One region of the Shewanella sp. Choline-02u-19 genome, then DNA from elsewhere that is predicted to be linked to it. Evidence: predicted binding sites of a transcription regulator. Region 1 holds the regulator's gene; each other region holds the start of a gene.
What was found. The regulator LexA, encoded in region 1, represses DNA repair genes until DNA is damaged. The targets are predictions, from matches to a motif close to TACTGTATNNNNATACAGTA.
Positions count from the first base shown of each region.

Region 2: a site for LexA is predicted at 1,473-1,492, ahead of recN (DNA repair protein RecN). Genes of this name have one in related genera too.
Region 3: a site for LexA is predicted at 4,983-5,002, ahead of CXF83_RS13960 (YebG family protein). Genes of this name have one in related genera too.

Region 1 is NZ_PJBE01000012.1:238,527-246,357, forward strand. It holds gene CXF83_RS03160 (cytochrome c oxidase assembly protein) at 1-115, opposite strand, end outside; gene ctaD (cytochrome c oxidase subunit I) at 118-1,722, opposite strand; gene coxB (cytochrome c oxidase subunit II) at 1,732-3,267, opposite strand; gene CXF83_RS03175 (cell division inhibitor SulA) at 3,719-4,231, opposite strand; gene lexA (transcriptional repressor LexA) at 4,228-4,848, opposite strand; gene plsB (glycerol-3-phosphate 1-O-acyltransferase PlsB) at 5,150-7,573, shown strand; gene mtr (tryptophan permease) at 7,573-7,831, shown strand, end outside.
Region 2 is NZ_PJBE01000013.1:2,402,607-2,410,437, reverse strand. It holds gene recN (DNA repair protein RecN) at 1-1,430, opposite strand, end outside; gene CXF83_RS17145 (AEC family transporter) at 1,703-2,659, opposite strand; gene CXF83_RS17140 (LysR family transcriptional regulator) at 2,805-3,707, shown strand; gene CXF83_RS17135 (YjaG family protein) at 3,816-4,421, opposite strand; gene barA (two-component sensor histidine kinase BarA) at 4,411-7,200, opposite strand; gene rlmD (23S rRNA (uracil(1939)-C(5))-methyltransferase RlmD) at 7,317-7,831, shown strand, end outside.
Region 3 is NZ_PJBE01000013.1:1,669,115-1,676,945, reverse strand. It holds gene CXF83_RS13980 (nucleoside recognition domain-containing protein) at 1-857, shown strand, start outside; gene CXF83_RS13975 (MlaD family protein) at 955-3,579, opposite strand; gene CXF83_RS13970 (paraquat-inducible protein A) at 3,557-4,201, opposite strand; gene CXF83_RS13965 (paraquat-inducible protein A) at 4,191-4,817, opposite strand; gene CXF83_RS13960 (YebG family protein) at 5,014-5,295, shown strand; gene CXF83_RS13955 (GAF domain-containing protein) at 5,390-5,848, shown strand; gene proQ (RNA chaperone ProQ) at 6,134-6,772, shown strand; gene prc (carboxy terminal-processing peptidase) at 6,806-7,831, shown strand, end outside.

The sequences.
Region 1 (7,831 bases):
CGCACAGCACATCATATAAAGGCACCAAAGCAAAACCAAAGCCAAACATACCGACAGCGCCAAGCAGGAGCATACCGATAAGCTTACGATTAGACTTACTCTGTGCCTGATTCATCTCTACTTCACCTCAGGTGGTGTGGTAAATGAGTGATATGGTGCCGGACTTGGAATGGTCCATTCTAAACCTTCGGCTCCTTCCCAAGGCTTGGCAGGGGCTTTCTCACCACCGCGGATACACTTGATCACTACAGCCAAAAAGATAAATTGAGACAAACCAAAGGCAAAACCACCAATCGATACAATCTGGTTTACGTCAGCAAATTGAATCGCATAATCGGGGATTCGGCGAGGCATACCTGCTAACCCGAGAAAGTGCATTGGGAAAAACAGTACATTCACTGAGATAACTGAGCACCAAAAATGCCAGCGTCCTAAAGTTTCGCTGTACATGTTGCCGGTCCACTTAGGCAGCCAATAGTACGCTGCTGCCATGATGGAGAATATGGCTCCGGTGACAAGTACATAGTGGAAATGAGCCACCACGAAGTAGGTGTCGTGATACTGAAAATCCGCTGGGGTAATAGCCAACATCAAGCCTGAAAATCCGCCAATGGTAAAGAGTATGATAAACGCAACTGCGAATAGCATTGGGGTTTCAAAACTGATTGATCCGCGCCACATAGTCGCAACCCAGTTAAAGACTTTTACCCCCGTAGGTACTGCAATGAGCATAGTGCAATACATGAAGAAAAGCTCGGCAAACACCGGCATCCCCGTGGTAAACATGTGGTGTGCCCATACCAAAAATGACAGCACGGCGATACTCGCGGTGGCATACACCATCGACGCGTAACCAAATAATGGTTTGCGACTAAAGGCGGGAACGATGGCAGAGATAATACCGAAAGAGGGTAAGATCATGATGTAAACTTCAGGGTGGCCGAAGAACCAGAAAATATGCTGGAACATCACGGGATCACCACCACCTGCGGCATCAAAGAATGCAGTACCAAAATACTTATCGGTTAATACCATGGTGACGGTGCCCGCAAGCACCGGCATCACCGCTATCAACAAGAATGCGGTTATTAACCAGGTCCAAACAAATAACGGCAGCTTCATCCACGACATGCCGGGGGCGCGCATATTGACGATGGTGACGATAACGTTAATCGCCCCCATTATCGAACTTATCCCCATGATGTGAATGGCAAAAACGAACAGCGCAGTACTGTCTGGACTATAAGTGGTCGATAGTGGCGCGTAGAAAGTCCAACCAAAGTTGGGCCCTCCACCTTCCATAAACAATGAGCTCAATAGAATTGTGAAAGCAAAAGGTAAGATCCAAAAGCTCCAGTTATTCATACGAGGCAGTGCCATGTCAGGTGCACCGATCATCATTGGAATAAGCCAGTTAGCCAAGCCTGTAAAGGCTGGCATAACCGCACCAAATACCATGACTAGGCCGTGCACTGTGGTCATCTGATTGAAAAAGTTAGGTTCGACTAACTGTAAACCGGGCTGAAATAACTCGGCGCGAATAACCATCGCCATCGCGCCACCCGTAAGGAACATAATAAAACTGAACCACAGGTAGAGCGTGCCGATATCTTTATGGTTGGTGGTTAAAATCCAGCGCATGATGCCTTTCGGCGCACCATGATGATGGTCATCATGGTGATCGTCCTGAGCTGCTGGTGAGTCTTGTGTGATTGTGCTCATTTTAATCCCTTACTTTCCGTGACCAACAACGTCAGAAGCTTGAACAGCATCACCTGAGTTATTACCCCATGCATTGCGCTCATAAGTCACCACAGCTGCAAGCTGTTGTGGTGTCAGTAGCGAGGTAAATGCCTGCATAGCAGTACCCGGTTTGCCATTGATAACAGTATCGAGATGACCCGTTACTGGGCCGGTAATCACTGCGCTCCCCACTAACGATGGAAAGGCGCCGGGTAAACCCGTTCCTGCCGCTTGGTGACAAGCAACACAACTGGTCATGTAGACTTTCTCTCCCATGACCATAAGCTCATCCATTGTTAAGTCATCTAAAGCCACAGCTTTAACTTGTTCTGCCTCAGGTAAGCTGGCAGGTAAAGTGACCGGGATTACGGTGTTGGGATCGCTGGATGCAGCTGGGCTTGAACTCGCGCTAGCAGAGCTCACATCCGCGGCTTGAACTGTATCGCCTGAGTTATTGCCCCAAGCATTACGCTCAAAAGTCACCACGGCAGCAATTTCAGTTGCAGTCAGCTGTTTAGCAAATGCTTGCATAGCAGTACCAGGCTTACCATTGACGACGATATCGACATGGGCGCCGACGGGGCCGGTGGTAATTGGGCTGCCAATAAGAGAAGGGAATACGCCAGGCAGACCTGCACCATTGGGTTGATGACATGCAGCACATTGAGCGAGATAGATTTGCTCACCTTGAGCCATGAGTTCGTCCATGGTTAAGGTTTGCGAAAGTGCGGCCTCTGCTTCAGCTTCAGCATTATTAGCTTGTTGCTGCTGGGCAAGTAACCACTTATCGAAGTCTGCTTCTGAAAGCGCTTCGACAACAATCGGCATAAATCCGTGGTCTTTACCGCACAATTCAGCGCATTGACCACGATAAATACCGGGCTTATCAATTCGTGTCCAAGCTTCATTGATAAAACCGGGGTTAGCATCTTTTTTGACAGCAAAAGCCGGGACCCACCATGAGTGGATAACGTCATCAGATGTCATCAAAAAGCGTACTTTACGATTAATGGGTAATACGAGATGTTTGTCTACTTCAAGCAAATAGTGTTCACCTTTAGCTTCGGTGCCCTCTATTTGTGCTCTAGGAGTCGACATTAAGCTATAAAACTCAACGTCTTTATCGAAATAGCTGTAATGCCACTTCCACTGCGAACCTGTTATTTTAATGGTGAGGTCAGCATTACTGGGGTCTTCCATTGCAATCAAGGTTTTGGTTGCGGGAATAGCCATGATTATAAGAATAATAAAAGGCACTACAGTCCATAAAATCTCGACTTTAGTACTTTCATGAAAGTTGGCGGCGACTGCGCCTTTTGATTTGCGATGGTTGATCATGGCATAAATCATTGCGCCAAAAACAACAATGCCAATAGCACAGCAGATATAAAGGATAATCATATGGAGGTTATAAACCTTACCACTGATCTCCGTCACGCCTTCTGTCATATTAAACGGCATTTCTGATGCAAACAGTGTAGGCGAAAATATTAGCGCCAACACACAGTACAACAATTGCTTCACTAGACTTCTCCTCTGTCAACAAGACAAAGAAGAGTCACACAGTAAGTCTCTGCTCTATGTAAACTCTTCAGTTCCCAAAAAAGCAACGATGACTTCAAAGTGCGCGAGTGGTTTATCCATCGTGTCGTTATGTTTCGACTATCGATTAGACTTTATATAATTTCAGTATTTTAATACTGGTTAGTGTAACCACACTGGCACCTACGGCTGAAATATATCAGGCCGATCTCAGTCTTCATATACTCTTTAAGGATCTACAGTCCATACATAAAGACCGACGACTAAATCGCTCGGATATAACAATATATCGTTGTTATCAGTACCTACCCTACTTGGTGTTGAAATATTGATCAAGATCACTTTTTGATTCATTTGCTTAGCAGCAGTAATAAAAAAGCTCCCGTTAAGGGAGCTTTGCTTTAGAGACTAGATTTGTAATAGAAAGAATTGCTTAATGGACTGCTGCGAACAGTGAACCTTGTTTAAACCGCTCGTCCTGTGTATTTATTGTGCTGTCAGGTAAGTGAGCATTCGCATTTTCAATAATGATACCCACCGCTTGAGCACTCTTTGCGACTAACTGCAGTCGTCTACTGTCTCGTGCATCGACTTCATTCGTCCAGGTTATTACCGCGCTTGATGTGCCACTCGTGAGCGCTTTTTCCATAGCCCAAAGTGTTTCGAATTCATCTTTTGCGTGTACCAGTAGGATTCTATCCATGCGGACGCCAGCAGAAGCGAGCATCTGTTTGTAACCGATATTAGGTGGGCTAATTAATACAATCCAGCGACCTTGTTGGCTCAGTTGAGCAAGTTGGCCACTAATCTGTTTTAATTCAGTGCGCCCCTGAGTGTGAGATACCATAGTTTCGATATCTGTATTTACCTTTTTAGACATAGCTTGAGCAGGTATATCTTGCCAAAGGCCAGGGTGACGCGGGCTTACACCTAATAATTTGTTCATTGCCAATCTCCATTACGGATCACGCCAACGGCTAAACCTTCAATACTTAAGCTTTGGTTTGCCAGATCAACTTCTATCGGTGAATAATCTTCATTCTCAGCATGTAAATAAACTTTATTGCCTTTCTTTTCAAAGCGTTTAACCGTGACTTCATCTTCTACTCGTGCCACCACAACTTGACCGTTGCTTGCATGTTGGATCTTATGCACTGCAAGCAAATCGCCTTCAAGTATGCCGATGTTTTTCATGCTGTCACCGCGTACTTTAAGCAGGAAGTCGGCTGACGGGCGGAACATGGTAGGATCAATTTTATAATGTTGCTCTACATGTTCTTGAGCCAGAATAGGTTCACCTGCGGCCACTTGACCAATAAGCGGTAAACCAAGGTCGGCATCTTCGGTATCATCTTGAATTAACTTAATTCCTCGAGAGGTACCTGGCATGATCTCAATACAGCCTTTCTTCGCTAAAGCTTTTAAGTGCTCCTCGGCTGCATTGGCAGATTTAAAGCCTAAACGTTTGGCTATTTCAGCACGGGTGGGTGGCATACCTGTGTCTGTAATATTGCGTTTAATTAGCTCTAAAATTTCAGCTTGACGTGGTGTAAGTGGTCTCATTATTAAGCCTGTCTTTCCATACAGTAACTGTCAGTATATACAGTATTTCTGTTCGCGCAAGTATTAACCAAATTTATGTTAAAGTTGAATTTATTAGCACTAGGGTGGGGCTGAGAGATTAAGGAGGGATGAACGAGATTTAATCCTGATAGGCAGGATATACATAGACTTATGATGGCTTAAGTCATTGTTCTATAAATACGCAAATGTTTCCGAGTGCCATTATAAAGCAATTGCGCAAACGCTCCGAAATTCTGGTATTCTACGGGGTTATTAGAAGCGACTATACTGCAAGCGAATCATGTCGAAAAAAGACTCTCTTTGGTTTAAATCATTACGCTGGATCCAAAAAAAGCTCGTGCACACTATTGTAGTGCCTCATGATCCTTTTGAAGACCTCAATCTCGATCCAAGCAAGCCACTCGTTTATGTCATGAAAACAGAATCTGTTAGTGACATAGCAGCTCTTAGTGAGATAACCGGTAAATTCGGTTTACCTAGCCCATATAATGACTTAGAGGTTAATGGGGTGACTGCGCCGCGCGTTGTCTGCCTTGAAGGTAGCAAGCCTCTATTTGGCGAAAGAGAAAGTGCCGAACAGTATTTGCATTGCTTTAAGCGCCTATTGAGTGTGCATAAGCAAAATGAAGAATTAGATATTCAGCTAGTTCCTGTGAGTCTTTATTGGGGACGAACCCCAGGCAAAGAAGACGACACCATGCGCGCTGCTGTGTTGGAGCGTCAAAATCCGACTTGGTTACGCAAGTGCTTGATGATCTTGTTTCTCGGTCGACACAACTTTGTGCAGTTTTCTAATGCTGTTTCTCTGCGTTATATGGCAGACGAACATGGTACTGATAAGCGCATCGCACAAAAACTAGCCCGTGTCGCGCGAGTGCATTTTCAGCGTCAACGTAAAGTAATGACTGGGCCTCAGCTGCCTAAGCGCCAAGCTCTGTTCCATGCTTTGCTAAAGTCAGAATCAATTACCCGAGCCATTAAAGAAGAAGCGACAAATAAAAAAATCTCCGAATCAGAAGCGCGTGCAAAAGCGATGGAGTATCTAGATGAAGTCGCGGCGGATTACTCCGATAGCTTAGTGCGTATTACCGAGCGTTTTCTTACTTGGTTGTGGAATAAGCTTTATAAAGGTATCAATATTAAGGGTGCGGAGCAGGTTCGTCAGTTGCACCATGATGGTCATGAAATCGTCTATGTACCGTGTCATCGCAGCCACATGGATTATTTGTTGCTGTCTTACATCCTCTATTATCAAGGCATGGTGCCGCCGCATATTGCTGCCGGCATTAATCTTAACTTCTGGCCAGCAGGACCTATGTTCCGCCGTGGTGGCGCATTCTTTATTCGCCGAAGTTTTCGCGGTAATAAGCTCTATACCGCGGTATTCCGTGAATACCTCGATCAACTCTTTACTAAGGGTTATCCGGTTGAGTACTTTACCGAAGGTGGCCGCTCACGCACAGGTCGTTTATTGGCCCCTAAAACAGGCATGATCGCCATGACGCTTAACAGTGTACTGCGCGGTGTTGAACGTCCTGTCACTTTAGTGCCGGTTTATCTTGGTTATGACCATGTAATGGAAGTGGCGACTTATCACAAAGAATTAAGTGGTAAAAAGAAGAAGAAAGAGTCGGTTTGGCAAGTGTTTGGTGCGATTCGAAAGTTAGGTAATTTCGGCCAAGGCTATGTGAATTTTGGTAAGCCAATTACCTTACACAATTTCTTGAACGATGAAGTGCCAACGTGGCGTGAAGATATCGTCCAAGACCCAGAACAAAAGCAACCATGGTTTACACCAGCGGTGAACAAGTTAGCCAGAGAGGTGATGACTAACATTAACGATGCTGCTGCGGTAAGTGCAGTGACGTTAACCAGCTTAGTTTTGCTAGCATCTGAGCAAAATGCGTTAGAGCGTAGCCAGCTAGAAAAGCAGTTGGACCTTTATCTCACGTTATTAAAAGAGTTGCCTTATACCGAATACACATCGGTACCAGAAGGCAGCGGTAAAGACCTTGTATCTCATGGTCTGGAACTGAAAAAGATTAAAATTGAAAGTGATTCGCTTGGGGATATCATTTCCATCGATGATAGCATTGCAATTACAATGACTTATTATCGTAACAACATTATTCATTTAATGGTTGTCCCCTCGCTAATTGCCGCTTGCTTGCTGCGTAAAGAGCAGTGTACTCGTGATGATGTGCTTAGCTTTGTCAGTGATTTTTATCCGTTGCTGAAAGCGGAACTGTTTATGGGCATTGAGGATCCGGCAGCCTATACACACCGCATTCTAGATATTTTTGTCGCGCAAGGCTTAGTGGCTGAAAATGGTCATTTCACTGTTGCTGATAATAAGGTGAATAAGTTGCTGCTGTTGTCTGGCACGATAGACGAAACCATGCAACGTTACGCCATTTTGTTTAATTTGTTGGCAGTAAAACCGAACATGGAACGCTCGGAGCTTGAACGCGACAGCCACCGTCTTGCACAAAGGCTGGGAGCGCTTCACGGTATTACGGCGCCAGAGTTTTACGACAAGAAGCTATACGCCACGCTCAGCGTTAAATTAAAAGAGTTAGGTCATCTAACGGATAGCGAAGGGTGCAGTGATATCAAACGGATTAAAGACAGAGCCAATTTACTGCTACGTTCATTGGTAAGGCAAACAATAGTCGATAGTGTTAATGCGGAGCAAAATAGCTAATGGCCAATCATATGAACGCGGCCAAGAATAAGTCTGCTGGAAAATCGGTGTTAGGCGGCGCAATGATCATCGCCGGCACCACTGTTGGAGCGGGCATGTTCTCGTTGCCTGTTGTGGGCGCTGGGATGTGGTTTGGCTATTCAATGCTGATGCTGGCTGGCATATGGTTTTGCATGTTGGTGTCGGGGCTGATGTTGCTCGAGACTAATTTGCACTTTAAACCGGGTGCGAGTTTTGACACATTAACGAAAACAACAT
Region 2 (7,831 bases), on a different contig from region 1:
AGCATCCGGCCGACGACAGCCGCCGTTGGACCTGATATCCCCACATCTACTTCATCAAAAATGAGTGTTGGAGTCGCGACTTTTTTAGCGGTAATAACTTGTATGCCAAGGCCTATTCGAGAGAGTTCTCCGCCTGAGGCCACTTTAGCAATGGGCTGCAAAGGTTGACCTGGATTGGTGGTCACGAGAAACTCAATAGCATCGGAGCCTTGAGGGCTAATGACGGCTTGATTAAAGTTGACTGCGATACTGAATTTACCCTTAGGCATGCTCAGCTCATGAATCGATTGAGTCACTTTTTTATCGAGTTCTTTAGCGTAGCGGCCACGACTAAGGCTTAGTTTTCGTGCGTGATTCAAATATGCCTGTTGGCTATTTTGCAGTTGATTGCGGATCTCTTCAAGTTTGTCCCCGTCCGATCCAAGCTCATTGAGTTCATTCAACAGACCTTGATGGTGAGCAAACAATTCACTGGCATTGACATGGTGTTTGCGCGCCAGTTGCAGTGCTTTAGAGATCCGAAGCTCTAATTGTTCAAAGTATTCAGGGTCGAGTTCTAAACCTTCTAAATACCGTTCAAGCTCGCTACTACTCTCTTGTACTTGAATAAGTGCATCATTAAGCATGGCGACAACGCTGCCAAGTTCGGCATCATAACTTTCTAAATCTTGCCCCTGACTTATAGAGGTATTTAATAATGACTCAACACTCGCTTGATCATTGTCCTGCAAAATATTTAATTGGCTACGGCATAGCTCGATTAATGCTGTGCTGTTGGCGAGTTTTTTATGTTCAGCCTCTATGGTTTCAAACTCGCCTTTAGCAATGGCAAACTCATTGAGTTCTTCAACCTGGTATTGCAGTAACTGTTTACGAGCAAGCCTTTCATGCTGCGCTAACTCTAATTGATGTAACTGTTTTTCAACAGTTTTACATCTCTGATAACTCGCCGCTACAGTGTCGAGTAGCATTTTATGGTTGGCGTAACTATCGAGTAAAGTAAGCTGGTGCTCACTTTTTAGCATCGCATGGTGAGCGTGTTGGCCATGAATGCCAATCAGCAGTTGTCCGAGGCATTTTATCTGTGCAAGTGGGACTGGATTACCATTGATATATGCGCGTGAGCGGCCATCATTATTGATGGTTCGTCTTAAGATACACTCATTATCTAGTTCGAGATCATTATCTTCTAACCAGCGCTTTGCGAGTGGAATATCAGATAATGAAAAGCGTGCACTTACCTCCGCTTTGGTGGCGCCAGGCCGAATGGCATTAGCGTCGGCTCGATTACCTAGGCACAAGCCTAATGCATCTATAGCAATAGATTTACCCGCGCCGGTTTCACCAGTGATACTGGTCATGCCGGCTTTAAAATCGAGTTCCAAAAAACGCACAATAGCAAAATTATTAATGCTGAGTTGGCAAAGCATAGTGATGTCCTATCCCAATACACTGTATTAATGAACAGTATATACTGTTTTTTTATACAGTAAACTATCAGTTGGAAAATTAATCGATATCGGCAACTTTTTTCATCTCTAATTACCGCGTTCTATAAGCTAAAAGGTAATAAATACAGTTAGATGGGAAGTATTCATTAGCGGAGTAATAAATTTATCTAGTGCACTCTCTCACTATGCAGAAGTAAAAGTTGCTAGAACCAAGGTTTAGCAAGGCGGGCTTTTAAATTAAGCATCGAATGTTAACCCAATAGATAAGCTTCTAATAACGGTAAAGTAATAAAGGTGACAAGGGTACCCAATAGTATTCCCTGAGCACTGGTGATGACTTGAGTTTGGTACCGTTGTGCAAGTAGGTAGACACTGGCAGCAGTCGGCAGCGCCGCGAGTATGACGCCCATAGCAATCAATTGTGGATCAACATCTAGGCTAAACATGATCAAGTAAGTGACTAGAGGCTGAAAAATCAGTTTAATGGCATTGATAACACTAATCTCTGTGAGCTGTTTCAGGCTAATAATATGTGTTGAAGTTTGGTGTTGAGCTGATTTAGCGAGCACCATACCTATGGCAAACAGTGCACAAGGGCTCGAGGTCATACCCAGTTGACGAATGATGAGGGCGATACTATCAGGCAAAGTAATTGTCATTGCGGATAGGACTATCCCAACCATACTACCCACTACAATAGGGTTGTGCATTAAGGCGAGGCTAATGATTTTTGCCGCTGAGCTGCTTTGCTTGCGGCCAATCATTTCCAATGACACGAGCGCGATGGCAAAAATTAACACCGATAATAGACTGGCAATAGCGGCTGCGGCGAGTGCCGTTTGATTATTGGGAAACAACATCGCCATTAAGGGAATACCGATAAAAGCAGTATTGCCAAAGGTGGCGTTGAGCGCTCGCATAGACGCGACTGCGTTTTGAGATGGATTGGTCCAACGCGAGACGAGAAAGGTGATCGCGTAGCTGGTTAGCATGGCGCCACTAAACCCAGCGATATAACCCCAGTGCAGTATGTCGTTGATCGGGGTTTGTGCCAATGTGATCAGCATAATGGCCGGAAACGCAATATAGTACACATATTGGTTTAAAACTTGATCGGTCTCAGCAGGCAGCAGTTTTGATTTTTGCACCAAAGTGCCAATCAACATGATGCCAAATACAGCGAGTAGTGGCGTTATAACAGCTGACATATTTTCTCTATTAACTTGTCCACAATATACGTAAAACACGCATAAAATTGAGTTAGAACATTATCATATTTACGTTTTGTTATACTATTAATCTTAGGTCGTAGCCGATCCCCTTTTTATGTTTTAAACGCTTGGGTTTATATTGATGAATAGTAATTTTGGTTTGGAATTACAGCTGATCTACCAATTTGTTCATTTAGTTAATGCAGGGAGCTTTTCCCAAGCCGCTAAAGAGCTGGAGATGCCAATTGCAACGGTGAGCCGTAAGTTGACTAAATTGGAAACACAGCTCGATAAGCAGTTGTTGATGAGGAACACTCGCAAGCTGCGTCTAACAGAGGAGGGCATAGCGCTGTTTCAGCAATATCAGGCCATAGTATCTCAGTTTGACAGTATCAGAGGCGCTGCGGTGGATAAGCCTGAAGGTACCCTTAGAATAGCGGCTCCGGTGTCAATTATTTCGATGATTTTCATCCATGCCATTAACGAGTTTTGTGAAAAATTCCCAGATATACAGCTGCATATAGTACAAAATAATAACGTAATCGATCTTATAGATGAGGGGGTTGATGTTGCTATTGTCGGTGGCACCCAACCAGATTCTTCTTGGGTGTCGAGCTCTCTTGGCGTGCTTAATTATGGTTTGTTTGCCTCGTCGCAGTATATGGATAAGGCACCTAGCTTGTGCCATCCAAGCGATTTAGAACAACACGCGTTGATTAAAGTATGGCCTTTGTTTAACTGGACTTTAAAGCACCCATCGGGAGAGAACTTTTATTATGATGGACCTGCAAAACTGACGTTAAGTGAGTTAAATGGCGCAGTGCAGGCCGCTGTAGATCATGGTGGGGTTTTATATGGCCCAGCACTTTTTGTGAAAAACCAGCTTAAGAGCGGCCAGTTGACAACGCTATTACCTGAATGGATTGGTGAGAAAAGGCGGATTTCAATCTTGTATCATCAACGCAGTCATCAACCTTTGAAGGTTAAGCTCTTTATCGAGTTTATGCAGTCCAAAGCGGAGCAATTGTTCTCGATGGACAGTTAAGGGAACAACTATCACCTTGAATTAAGCGTATTCTATACCCACGTGATCCTGATGTTACAAATGGCATGAGTATAAGAGTCGCTTTAATAAAGCGACTCTTTTGCGGTATTACTCTGCTGCGCTGACGCCAATATTTGATATGCCGACGGTGACAATTTCTCGGCGTAACTCTTTGATGAAATCGGCTTTGAGATGTGGGTTCTTTTCGATGGTTTGCAGAAGATCTTCTTGCATCTCTTTTTCTTCAACCATGACTTCATGGTTAAAAATATAATCATCTAATTCTGATTCTTTATCAAAATCTTGCTCGCAGGTTGCTTCAATATAGTTGGCAACCGTAGCTGACGAGAGCTTACTGATATTAGTGATATCTTCTTCAACTTTACTTTCTAGTGCGCTTAGCAAAGAGGTTAAGGCTACCGCTGCATCTAGTGCTGGATATACGCCGTAGACGTCAAAATCAGCAGGCTCTGGCGTATTTTCTTCTATACGTTCCATTTGTAGCTCTAAATTTAGTTTCAGTTTATTGTCGTACATTGACTGCCAAAGCAGGTTGAGCAGTGTATCGAGCACCTTCGGGTTGCCAAATTCACACACTTCAGAAAAAAGCTGATAATTGGGTAGCATGCGCTGGCATAATGCAATAGCAAAAAGTTTCTTTTGTGCTAGTGTTAGCCCTTTTAAGCGTTGAAAAAAGCCCGGTTTATTTGTCATCTTTTATTTCCACTGATAGCTGGGTGATCACTTGATTAGCGGCTGATTCTACCTTAGTTAACTCATCAAGTAACTCAAGGATTTCAGGTTCTACATCTTCTACAGTAACACCACGCTTTAACCCTGACTCTATCTCCTGACAAAGTTGTTGGGTGGTCGGCACGCCACAATAACAGCTTGCACCGTGTAATTTATGAATACAGGTAAGCATGTTTTGCTGATCAAAATTCGTGAGTGCACTATTGATATGCTCCACCGTCTCTGGCAGTGACTTTAACAACATCTTCAACATATCAATGGCTAAGTTTGGCTTGTTATTTGCCTGCGTCAAACACAGTTCCCAATTTAAGGTGCGCTGATCAAAGTGGGTGAACTTGGGTTTGTTTTTCCATTTGCGGATCACTTCCTTCAGTGCTGCCTCATCGATAGGTTTGGGTAAGTAGCCATCCATACCACTCGATGATATACGCTCTCGCTCTTCAGCTATAGCGTGGGCGGTCACTGCTATAATGGGCGTATTGCGATTAGCTGAATTTTGTCTTATTAGTTTAGTGGCGCTAATGCCGTCAGTGCCTGGCATTTGAATATCCATAAAGATAAGGTCAAAACTGCGTTGTCTTGCAATTTCTACCGCGGCATCACCATTATCGACAATGAGCACTTGGGTCACTAGCTCTTTTAGTAATGTATCCATAAGCTTTAAATTAGCAGGGTTGTCGTCAACTGCCAGTACGGTTAAGTTTTCTCTCACCTCGGGGGCCGACATTATTGCAGGCATTGGCAATACTTCGGCTTCAAGTGTAGATTGTTGATCGATCAAGCTACTGGACAGTCGCTTCTCACCGATAGGCATCGTGAGTTGCTTGTCGATATAGGGGCGAATTTGAGTGAAGATATCCTCACTTTCGACGCAATTGTTTATCAGCATTAAGTAACTTATTTTAGGTTTAGCCACTTTGAGCAGCTCAACACCGTTGCCGCCAGTCGCGAGCGGTTTACAACTAAAGAGCCCATAATCAAACAAGTGATTTGACTGAGTCACAATAAATTCGAGCTGTTTACTGCTGGTCACCTTAGTGACTTTAAGACCCCAGCGTAGCAGCATACGTTCAATGGCATGCTGTGATAACGGATTAGGTTCGAATAGTAAAATGCTTTTATTCTTAAGCGTACCAATTGGTAAGGTATCGCTGATGGGGAATTGGCTTAAGTTAAGAGGTAAGGAAAACCAGAAGGTTGAGCCTTGTTGTAGCTCTGAATTACAGCCTATTTGGCCACCCATTCGATTAACCAAACGCTTGGTGATCACCAGTCCAAGACCGGTACCACCAAAGCGCCTTGAGATAGAAGAATCTGCTTGGCCAAAAGCTTGGAATAATGCGGCCAGTTTTTCGGCATCAATACCGATACCTGTATCAATTATCTCAATACGGACACGCGCTTTACCGTCCGCAATCTCTTCAAGTTGCATCTTAAGCTGCACACTCCCCCTGTCGGTAAACTTAATTGCGTTGCCGACTAAATTCGTCAGGATTTGGCTAAAACGCATCGCATCGCCAGTAACATCCTCTGGAATACGTGGGTCAACATCGATCACCAACTCAATCTGTTTTTCTCGTGCACTGCTAGACAACATAGTGACGGTTTCTTCGACTATTTCACGCAGAGAAAATGGCATGTTTTCCAATACCATTTTACCGGCTTCTAGCTTAGAAAAATCCAAAATATCGTTGATGATACTGAGTAGGCTCGTGGCGCTGCGCTCAATGGTACGAATATAGTCTTGCTGACTGGAGTGTAATGGGGTCTTTAATAACTGTTTTGCAAAACCAATGACGCCATTAAGTGGGGTGCGTAACTCATGGGACATGTTGGCTAAAAATTCAGACTTAATCCGGCTGGCTTCTAGCGCCCGCTTTTTGGCCATATCAAGCTCAACGTTTTGGATCTCAATTTGTTCGAGTGTCTCTCGTAAATCAGATGTGGCTTGGTCAATATTTTGCTGCATTTCATCATGGTATTCCGACAAGGAGCCTGCCATGGCATTAATACCGCGTTTAAGCAGATCCAGCTCACCAATGAGGTTTCCGGTTAAACGGGTGTCGAGTTTACCTTCTCGAATTTTGGCTACCACTCGTACCATTTCAGTAATGGGTTGGGTTACGTTTTTAACCAGTCGGAAAGTAAAAAATAGATTCAGCTGCACCCCAATCAATACAATAATAAACGCCGCCACAGCGGCGCGATGTTGCTCAAGCAGCGCATTCTCTTTATTGATCAATATCGATATGTAGCCGAGTTTAACGGCCTCTATTGAGATCCTATTGTCATTCTCATCGAAGGTATCGACAGGTCGCACTGCACTGTTTTTGAAAATCGGGCTGCGTAAAATCATACTGTCACCGACTTGCTCAAGTTCAGTTCTTAGCATCGAACTTAGCGGTTTGTCGTAACGCATGACTTCATGATTTTTATAATGATGCGAGGTGACGACGACACGGTTGTCGACATCAAAAATAGCAATAAACTGTACTAAAGAGGCTTTGTTGAGCTGAGCGGCGGTGATTAAGCGCTTTGTGGTTTCAAAATCTTTACTGTCTAAACCGACCTCTGCCGCAATGGCTAAAGGCTCGATGATACTACTCGCTTGATCTATGAGCGTTTCTTCAAGTTCATAAAATCTATTTATGGTAAAATAGCTTCCCAATAAAATACCCACTAAAATAGTTGGAGCTAACGCCAATACCAGAACCCATGAACGCAGGCTGTACTTGGTCATATTGTTGGCTTCATTCATGAGACGATTGGGTTACCGATAAATATAGTGAGAGTATTCGATAGACTGCCAGTAACAGCCTGTGTTGGCCAGTTTTTTTTATCTATTTAGAGAGTAACATGGCACAATTTTTTAAAGCAAAACCAAATAGATCTAAACAATTATCCTCAAAGTTATCTTTGGCTGTAACCCAGCTGGATCATCTCGGTGCAGGCATTGCTCATGATCAAGGGAAGATTGTGTTTATAAGCGGTGCACTTCCTGGCGAAACGGTTCAAGTCCAGTTGACTGAGCAGAAAAAGAAGTTTTCTAGAGCAAAACTGTTAAAGGTTGAAAAACCATCAAGCGAGCGTGTCGAGCCTGCGTGCCCGCATTATGCTAGCTGTGGCGGTTGTGATTTACAGCATCTAGATATAGAGGCTCAACGAGCACACAAAGCTCGAGCATTGCAGGAATTGGTCGCTAAATTTGCTCAAACTCAGGCAAGTGAAGTCTGTGATACATTGAGTGATTCGCCTTGGCACTATCGTCGAAGAGCGCGCTTAGCGACTTGGTTTGATCGAAACACCAAACATATTAGTTTAGGGTTTCGGGCCAGTAGTAGCAGCGACGTCGTAGAGATCCAATCCTGTGC
Region 3 (7,831 bases), on a different contig from region 1:
TACAGACATTAAACCCGGTAAAGCATACCGCGACCAATGCTCAAATATTATTCTTGGTGCTCAACACTTCTTCTATAACGCTGGTGCCCGTCACGGTATTTCTATATCGGGCGCAGCAAGGTGCGGTCGCACCTGCAGATATATTTCTGCCCATCTTGTTAGCGACGACTGCATCGACGTTAGCCGGGGTCTTGGCTGTGGCAATTGTGCAGCGTTTATCAATTATCAATACCGTTGTTATCGCTTATGCAGCAGGTATTTTAGCGACGTTAACGGCGTTGATGTTCTATTTGTCGACCCTAACAGTAACAGCGATAGGGGAGGTGAGCACCGCAATGGGCAATGGTATTTTGCTGTTACTCATTTTCAGCTTTGTGTTGATTGCAGGACTTAGAAAAGTGGCGGTTTATGATGAGTTCATTGAAGGCGCTAAAGAGGGGTTTTCTCAGTCAATAAAGCTTATTCCCTACTTGCTTGCTATGTTACTTGCTATTGCTTTGCTGCGGGCCTCTGGTGCGCTAGATTACGCTTTAGATCTGTTAGCAGGACTCGTCGCATTTGCAGGCGGGGATACACGTTTTGTTGATGCAATGCCAACCGCAATCATGAAACCGTTTAGTGGTTCAGGGGCGAGGGCGATGATGCTAGAGACAATGCAGCATTATGGGGTCGATTCTTTTGCTGGGCGGTTGGCAGCTATTTTACAGGGCAGTACTGAAACCACTTTTTATGTACTGGCTGTGTATTTTGGCGCGGTAGGCATTCGCAATGGAAGACATGCATTAGCGTGTGGTTTGTTTGCTGATCTCGCCGGTATTTCGGCAGCTATTATTGTTTGTTACCAGTTTTATGGTTAATGATCTCTAAGTGACTTGGGTACATAACGATAGTTATTGCATTAAAAGACGCTACCGAAGAGCAGCGTCTTTTTAAAGAGATTCAATGTCTCAGGCTCTATTGAGCCGTTTGTTTAGGCGCCCATTCAAGCCAAAGTGGATCTACTGTTGAGCTAAGAGAAAAGCGGTAGTCGGTATTAATCATGTTATCTGAGCTGGTAATCTCTTTGGTCGCTAGGCCTATGCCACCGGCAAGAATAGTTTCTAGAGACCCCGTTTCAATTTTGGCTCCAGAGAAAAGACCTACATCAACTTTTACCCCGGAAAGATCCCAAAATACACTGGTGTTATTAATAAGGTGTCGATACTGGTTATCTACGTGTACTGTCATTTCAACGCTGGTGCCATCTGCTATCAATCTGTATTCATCAACTTGACCGACTTTAATACCACGGAAGAATATGGCGGTGCCTTTATTGATCGAACCCAAATTATCATTGCTGATGACGAAGGTGAGCGCGTTATTAATATTATGAAACGGCTTTTCAATTAAACCGATAAACTCTGATGATGTTTGAGCACTCACCCCTGGGAACACTGAAATATAGGGCCCTGTTAGGATGGTTTCTGGCGCTTCAATTCCTGCTAGAGACACTCTGACATCGACAATCGAGAAATTAGCATCTTGTTGATTAAAGCTGGCGGCATAATCACCATAAAGGTAAGCCTCTACGTTTAATTCAGATAGGTCTTTACTCAGTACCACTGAGTGAACCTCACCCACCTTGTGGCCTAAATAACGGATGGGTGCTTTTTTCTCCAATTTAACCGTGGCAGGGAAGGTTAATGCGATTGTTGTTGACTGACTCAAGGCGAGAAATTTTGAATCGTATAGGTGTTTGCCATTGTCTAGCACTGGACTATCGAGTAACCCCAATGTGATCCCACCCTTAATGGCAGCTTGAAGTGGTGCGACTTCAACTTCGATACCGTTTAGACTGGCGTTTATTGATAATGCGCTATTACGCCAAAATACCGTTTTGTCGTTGAGTAAACTGGCAAATGATTTTTGGATACTGATATCGATGATGAAATTATTCTCTTTACGCTGCCATTCGACCTGTTCTACTTGACCAATCTGCATTTTTTTATAATAAATTGGCGAACCTTTAATCACGTCCGCTCCGTCTTTACTGGTGAGCTGCTTATTGATTCGCTGCTTATTCTTAAAGAAGCTTTTAGCGTCGCTGCTGTTGGCAAACACATTTAATGATGCACCCTTAGCAATCTGCTGATTATTACTACTTCTGACTAAGCTTAATGCTCCAAGGCTAAAAGTATTTAAATCACGTGTTTTAACTGCAACGCCTCCAAGGTCAGCCTCAATAGATAATGCCGACTCGGCGATAAAGTAACTGTCTTTAGTGACAAGCGAGCTAAAATCAGCGTCGACTTCAATGTTATATTCCACTTCTGTTAACGCAGCATTGAGTTGGCTAGACAACACAGTGCCTATTTTTATCTGTTTAAATCGCAGTTCAGCACCCGCGGAAATACCCGGATTTGTATCGGAATGTAACGTTAAAGCCAGTTTTTGCGTATTTAAAGGCTGCGGTTGGTCAGTTAACAGTGGGTATTGCTGCAGTGGCTCTCCAGTACCTGGAGTAAAGTTAATCACGCTGCCGGTCAATAATCTTTCAGGGTGCTTTATACCATTGAGAGAGATATCTGCGCCTTCTAGCCAGAATGACGAACTGCCAGCGAGTAGCTCACTATATTGGCTGTCAATTTTAACAAGTAAACTGACTCCGTCATCCGTCAATATTTTATCAGTGACATGGCCAATTTTAATGCCTCTGAATATAATTGCCGTGTGCTTTGATACGGATTCAGATCCCGTCGCCGTAAGCATCAACTCTACACCACCGAATGCTTGCTCTTCACTGTCGTATAAAGAAAATTCATGTTGGTTCTGAGCAGCGTCAGAATGATCACTAGAGCTAAAACTAATACCACCGGCTAGGATGGAGGCGAGGCTTTCACTGCGAACTTCTATCCCTGAAAGTGATGCATCAATACTGATCCCTGATACATTCCAAAATTGTGAATCAACTTTGACTAAACTGGCATATTGTTGCTGAATAAACGCCGTTACAATGATTTTTTGGCTATTGTCTAAGCGGTATCCAACGACTTGTCCCACGGGAATTTGACGATAAAAGAGCGGTGAGCCAACGTCTAAAGACCCTAGCTTATCCGAGGTTATGTTGACAATAAGGCCTTCATTACCAGGGGTAATAACGGGGGCGGTAATTTCAGCTTCAAAAAATGAACGAGATTCACCTTCACCGGGCAAAATGCTGATGTAGTTACCTGAAAATAGAGTGTCTAGTCCTTCGATGCCTGTGATTGAAGCTTTCGGCGTCACCAACCAAAATTTAGTCCCTTTATTGATAAAAGGCGAAGAGCGATAGTCCATTAATACATCGACATTCACACCTTGTAGTTGATCATCAATACTGATATCGGCCACTTTTCCTACAGTTAAACCTTGGTATTTAACCAGTGTTTTACCAATATCCATTCCGGTAGCGTTTGGGAAATGAATTCTAACTTCTACACCTGATTCTCGGATGCTTTTTACGCCAAGCCAAGCGCCTAACGCGAGCGCAATAATAGGCAATAACCAAATAGGCGAGAACAGTTTTTTCTTTACGACTTTAGGTGTTTGTACTTGAGTCATTTTTTGTTTCCAGTCGGTCCCAGAGTAAACGCGTATCAATTACTTTTGCTGCCAGTTGCGTCAGTAAAATGACCAAGGCAAATGCAGTAGCAGCCGGTGCGGGTTTCGCATCTAGTAATTGCCCCATATTAACTACGGCAACGGTTAACGAAATAACGAAAAGATCCAGCATAGACCAACGGCCTATCCATTCAATAATATGAAAACCTATCATCAAATTCTTTTTTGAAATAGGTAATTTAAAACTGATCGCAGTTAAGTATATGGTAAGGCCAATTATTTTTAATAATGGCACCAAAATACTCGCCGTGAATAATATGATTGCTATAGGGATCATATCTGTTTTTACAAGGTGTGCGATACCCGAAAAAATAGTGTCTTGAGTGACTTGCCCCTGATTTGTAAGCGTCGTTATCGGGTATAGATTCGCGGGTATGAGTAAAATCGCGGCTGTGATTAACAAAGCCCAGCTTTTTTGTAAACTCCCATAATCTCTAATAACGAGTTTGGTATCACAGCGACTGCAACAAGCTGATTCAGCACAGGTAACCTTATTGCATGTTGGGCAACATGTTAGGCCTATTTGCTTACCTAATGTGGATTCGTTTGGGTTACTTTTCAAGAAAACTCCACATATGCTCCAAATCGTACTCTCTTAAAAGGAATAAATTCATAATAAACAGCATTGTAAAGCAGAAGGTGCCGAAACCAAATGAAACTGTAGCAAAGTCGGCAAGGTTGAAAGCGGCCACTAAAAAGCTAATGACATAAATTTCGAGCATTGTGAGTTGTGTCAGCAATCCCTGTAGTTTTAATGCCTGCTTTAATATTGACCTTAATAGACGATGCTGCAATCCATGTTTTATGATAACGATTTGTATCAAGATAGACATAAGTAGAATGCCTGGTGCAATTACTGCGGCAGTCATTACTGCAATGGCAACAATCCAGTAGCCTTGTTGGTATACTGCTAAAGCGCCTTCTAATACCGTTGTGGTACGCATGCTACCAAGAAATTCTAATTCTAGCACTGGGTAGGTATTGGCAGGGAAGAAAAATATTATTGCGGTAATACACAGTGCTAGCATGCCATTTAATGAGCAATATGGTGTGTCATAGAGCTGGGTGTGGCAGCGTGGACAAAGGGCTCTGACGCCTGTAGGCAGTGCACGCTTTCTGATGACGAGGTCACAAGACCGACATAAAGTAACACTATTATCTAGCGCGTCCGATGTCATAAGAATTAAAACCTCTATAAAACGTACAAAGTTAAAGAAAAAGCTTTATCGTGATATTGAACTCAATTTATGCGTAGGCAATTGATTAATACAGAGTCCTTATATTGATAAGCCTACCAGATTTTCAAGAAAACTTGCATAAGAACTTCAATGTGTGAGACTCTTTACTGTATATAAAAACAGTGTGAGGTTAATTATGGCCGTTATAACAAAATTTGTCGTAGTTAGAGAAGGGGTTGAAAAGATGACTTTTACATCGAAGAAGGAGGCTGATGCCTACGACAAGATGCTTGATGTCGCTGACAACTTGATCCCTTTTCTAAGTAAATCTGAACTAGGACTCGAAGATAATGATATTGAAAAAATTGGTTTTTATTTGGCGCAACATAAAGATGAGCTGCAATCTTTGCTTAAAGGTAGTGCACCGGAAAAAAGTACACCCGCTAAAAAAGTATCTAAAAAGACTGATTCAAAATAAAAAAGTCGAAAATAGTCTGTTTGAAATTGATTGTTTGTTGGTAAAATGCGACGAATTTATTTGTTTTAATTGATGGAACTGTTAAAGGATATTTATGACTGCGTCGTTTTATGACACATTAAACCGTCAGGTTACCGCTTTACTGACGGGTGAAGATGATCAAATTGCCGCTTTAGCCAATTTTTCAGCGTTGTTAAATGACAACTTAGCTGACCTTAATTGGGTTGGGTTCTATCTATTAAAGAATGATCTGTTAGTACTTGGACCTTTTCAAGGGAAAGTTGCTTGCTCCCGTATTCCGGTAGGTAAAGGTGTTTGTGGCACAGCAGTGGAAAAAAATCAAACACAAAGAATTGCCGACGTACATCAATTTTCGGGACACATTGCGTGTGATTCTGCCAGTGTTTCAGAATTAGTTGTGCCCTTTAGGCGAGATGGTATTGTTATCGGAGTACTCGATATCGATAGCCCTTCGTTATCAAGATTTGATGAAATTGACCAGCGTGGTGTGGAAACGATGGTTAAAAGTCTCGAAAACTGCCTATTTGGTTAATCTACGACCAATTATTGCTAATTGGTGGTCGCAATCATTTCGTGCGTCTCTATAATGAGCGGTTTGAGCAATGAAATTTCAAATCGTGATTATTCGCTAAAGCGAATCAATAGCGTTTATGATAGGTTGTTGCTAAGGTAGGTTTGATTTTGGCACTAAAAATATAAATTAATCATTATTAATTTGTGCTTTAGGTCATAATCAGACAAATATAAACGACACGTAAATCAATGAGAGAGATAAACTCTTTTGGTGGTGTCCCTTTTTTAAACTGTGGAAGTAAAGATGGAATCAACAGAAAAGTTGACCGATACCAACGCTATTCTTGCGTACTTATATGAAACATTTCCTTTATGCTTTATTGCTGAAGGTGAAACGAAACCATTAAAAATCGGGTTGTTTCAAGATTTAGCGGAAAGGTTAGCTGATGATTCTAAAGTCAGTAAGACTCAACTAAGAATCGCTTTAAGAAGATACACAAGTAGCTGGCGTTACCTTAAGTGTGTGAAAGCCGGTGCACACCGTATCGATTTAGATGGTAATTCTTGTGGTGAGCTAGAACAAGAGCACGTTGACCATGCTCAAGCTACACTTAAAGAAAGTCAGGAAAAAGCGAAAGCAAAAAGAATAGCGAAGGCAGGTAAAACTCCAGCGCCTTCAGCTACTGCTAACAAGCCAGCTAAAAAACCGGTTGCGAGAAGACCGAAAGCGGCTACTAACGCAAAACCTGCAAAAGAGAAAGTCGCGGTAGCAATTTTAACGCCTGCAGTATTGGCTGAGTTGAAGAAAAATCAACGTGTAAATGTCAAACTAGGTAAGGCGCCAGTAGCTGGTGTTATTTTGGATATCAAAAAAGAAGATGTTCAAGTTCAGCTAGATTCAGGTTTAACGATTAAAGTTAAAGCGGAATACATACTACTGTAATGGTTTAAAAGCATGTAAAGGAGTAACTTGTTGATGCGGAAAATGTCTCTGGCTGTATCTATCGCCAGTATTTTTGTAGGATTCTCGGCGTGGGCTGTTAGCCCTACTATTCAATTCAGCGAGTTACCTGCTTTAAAGCAGGAACCCCAACATAAAGTGGCGAGTAAACGCGTCACTGGTTTGTTTACCCGATCACATTACCATCGTTTTGAAATGGACGATGCGTTCTCAAAGCAAGTTTTCGAGCGTTATCTTAAGCAATTAGATTATCGTAAGAATGTGTTATTGCAATCCGATGTTGATAGCTTTATGGCTTATTCAACTCAATTTGACGAAATGTTAAAAAGTGGCAATCTCCAGCAAGCATATTCAATGTTTGAAGTCATTCAAAAGCGTCGCTATGAACGGTTTACCTATGCACTTTCTCTGCTAGATAAAGAGATGAAGTTTGATGTCGTCGGCGATGCTTACGAATTCGATCGTAAAGATGCTGCTTGGCCTAAAAATGAAGCTGAGTTAAATGAACTCTGGCGTCAGCGAGTCAAATACGATGCGCTTAATCTTTCACTCACAGGCAAAAAGTGGGATGAAATAGTTACTGTTTTATCGAAGCGATATAACAATTCAATTAAGCGTCTGAGTCAAACCCACAGTGAAGATGTTTTCCAAGGGGTGATGAACGCATTTGCAAGAACGGTAGAACCCCACACTAGCTACTTATCTCCTCGAAATGCTGAACGTTTCCAAATGGAAATGAATTTGAGCCTAGAGGGTATTGGTGCGGTGCTTCAAGTCGATGACGATTACACGATTATTAAGAGCTTAGTAGCAGGTGGTCCAGCGGCGACAAGTGAGAAGTTATCACCAGAAGATAAGATCGTTGGTGTTGGCCAAGAAGGTGAAGACGTTGTTGACGTTATCGGTTGGCGTTTAGACGATGTAGTCGAGTTAATTAAAGGACCAAAAGGCAGTAAGGTTGTTTTAGAGATCTTGCCAAATAAAGGCGGATCGAGTGCCAAGCCTTTTGAACTAACAATTGTTAGAGATAAAATACGACTA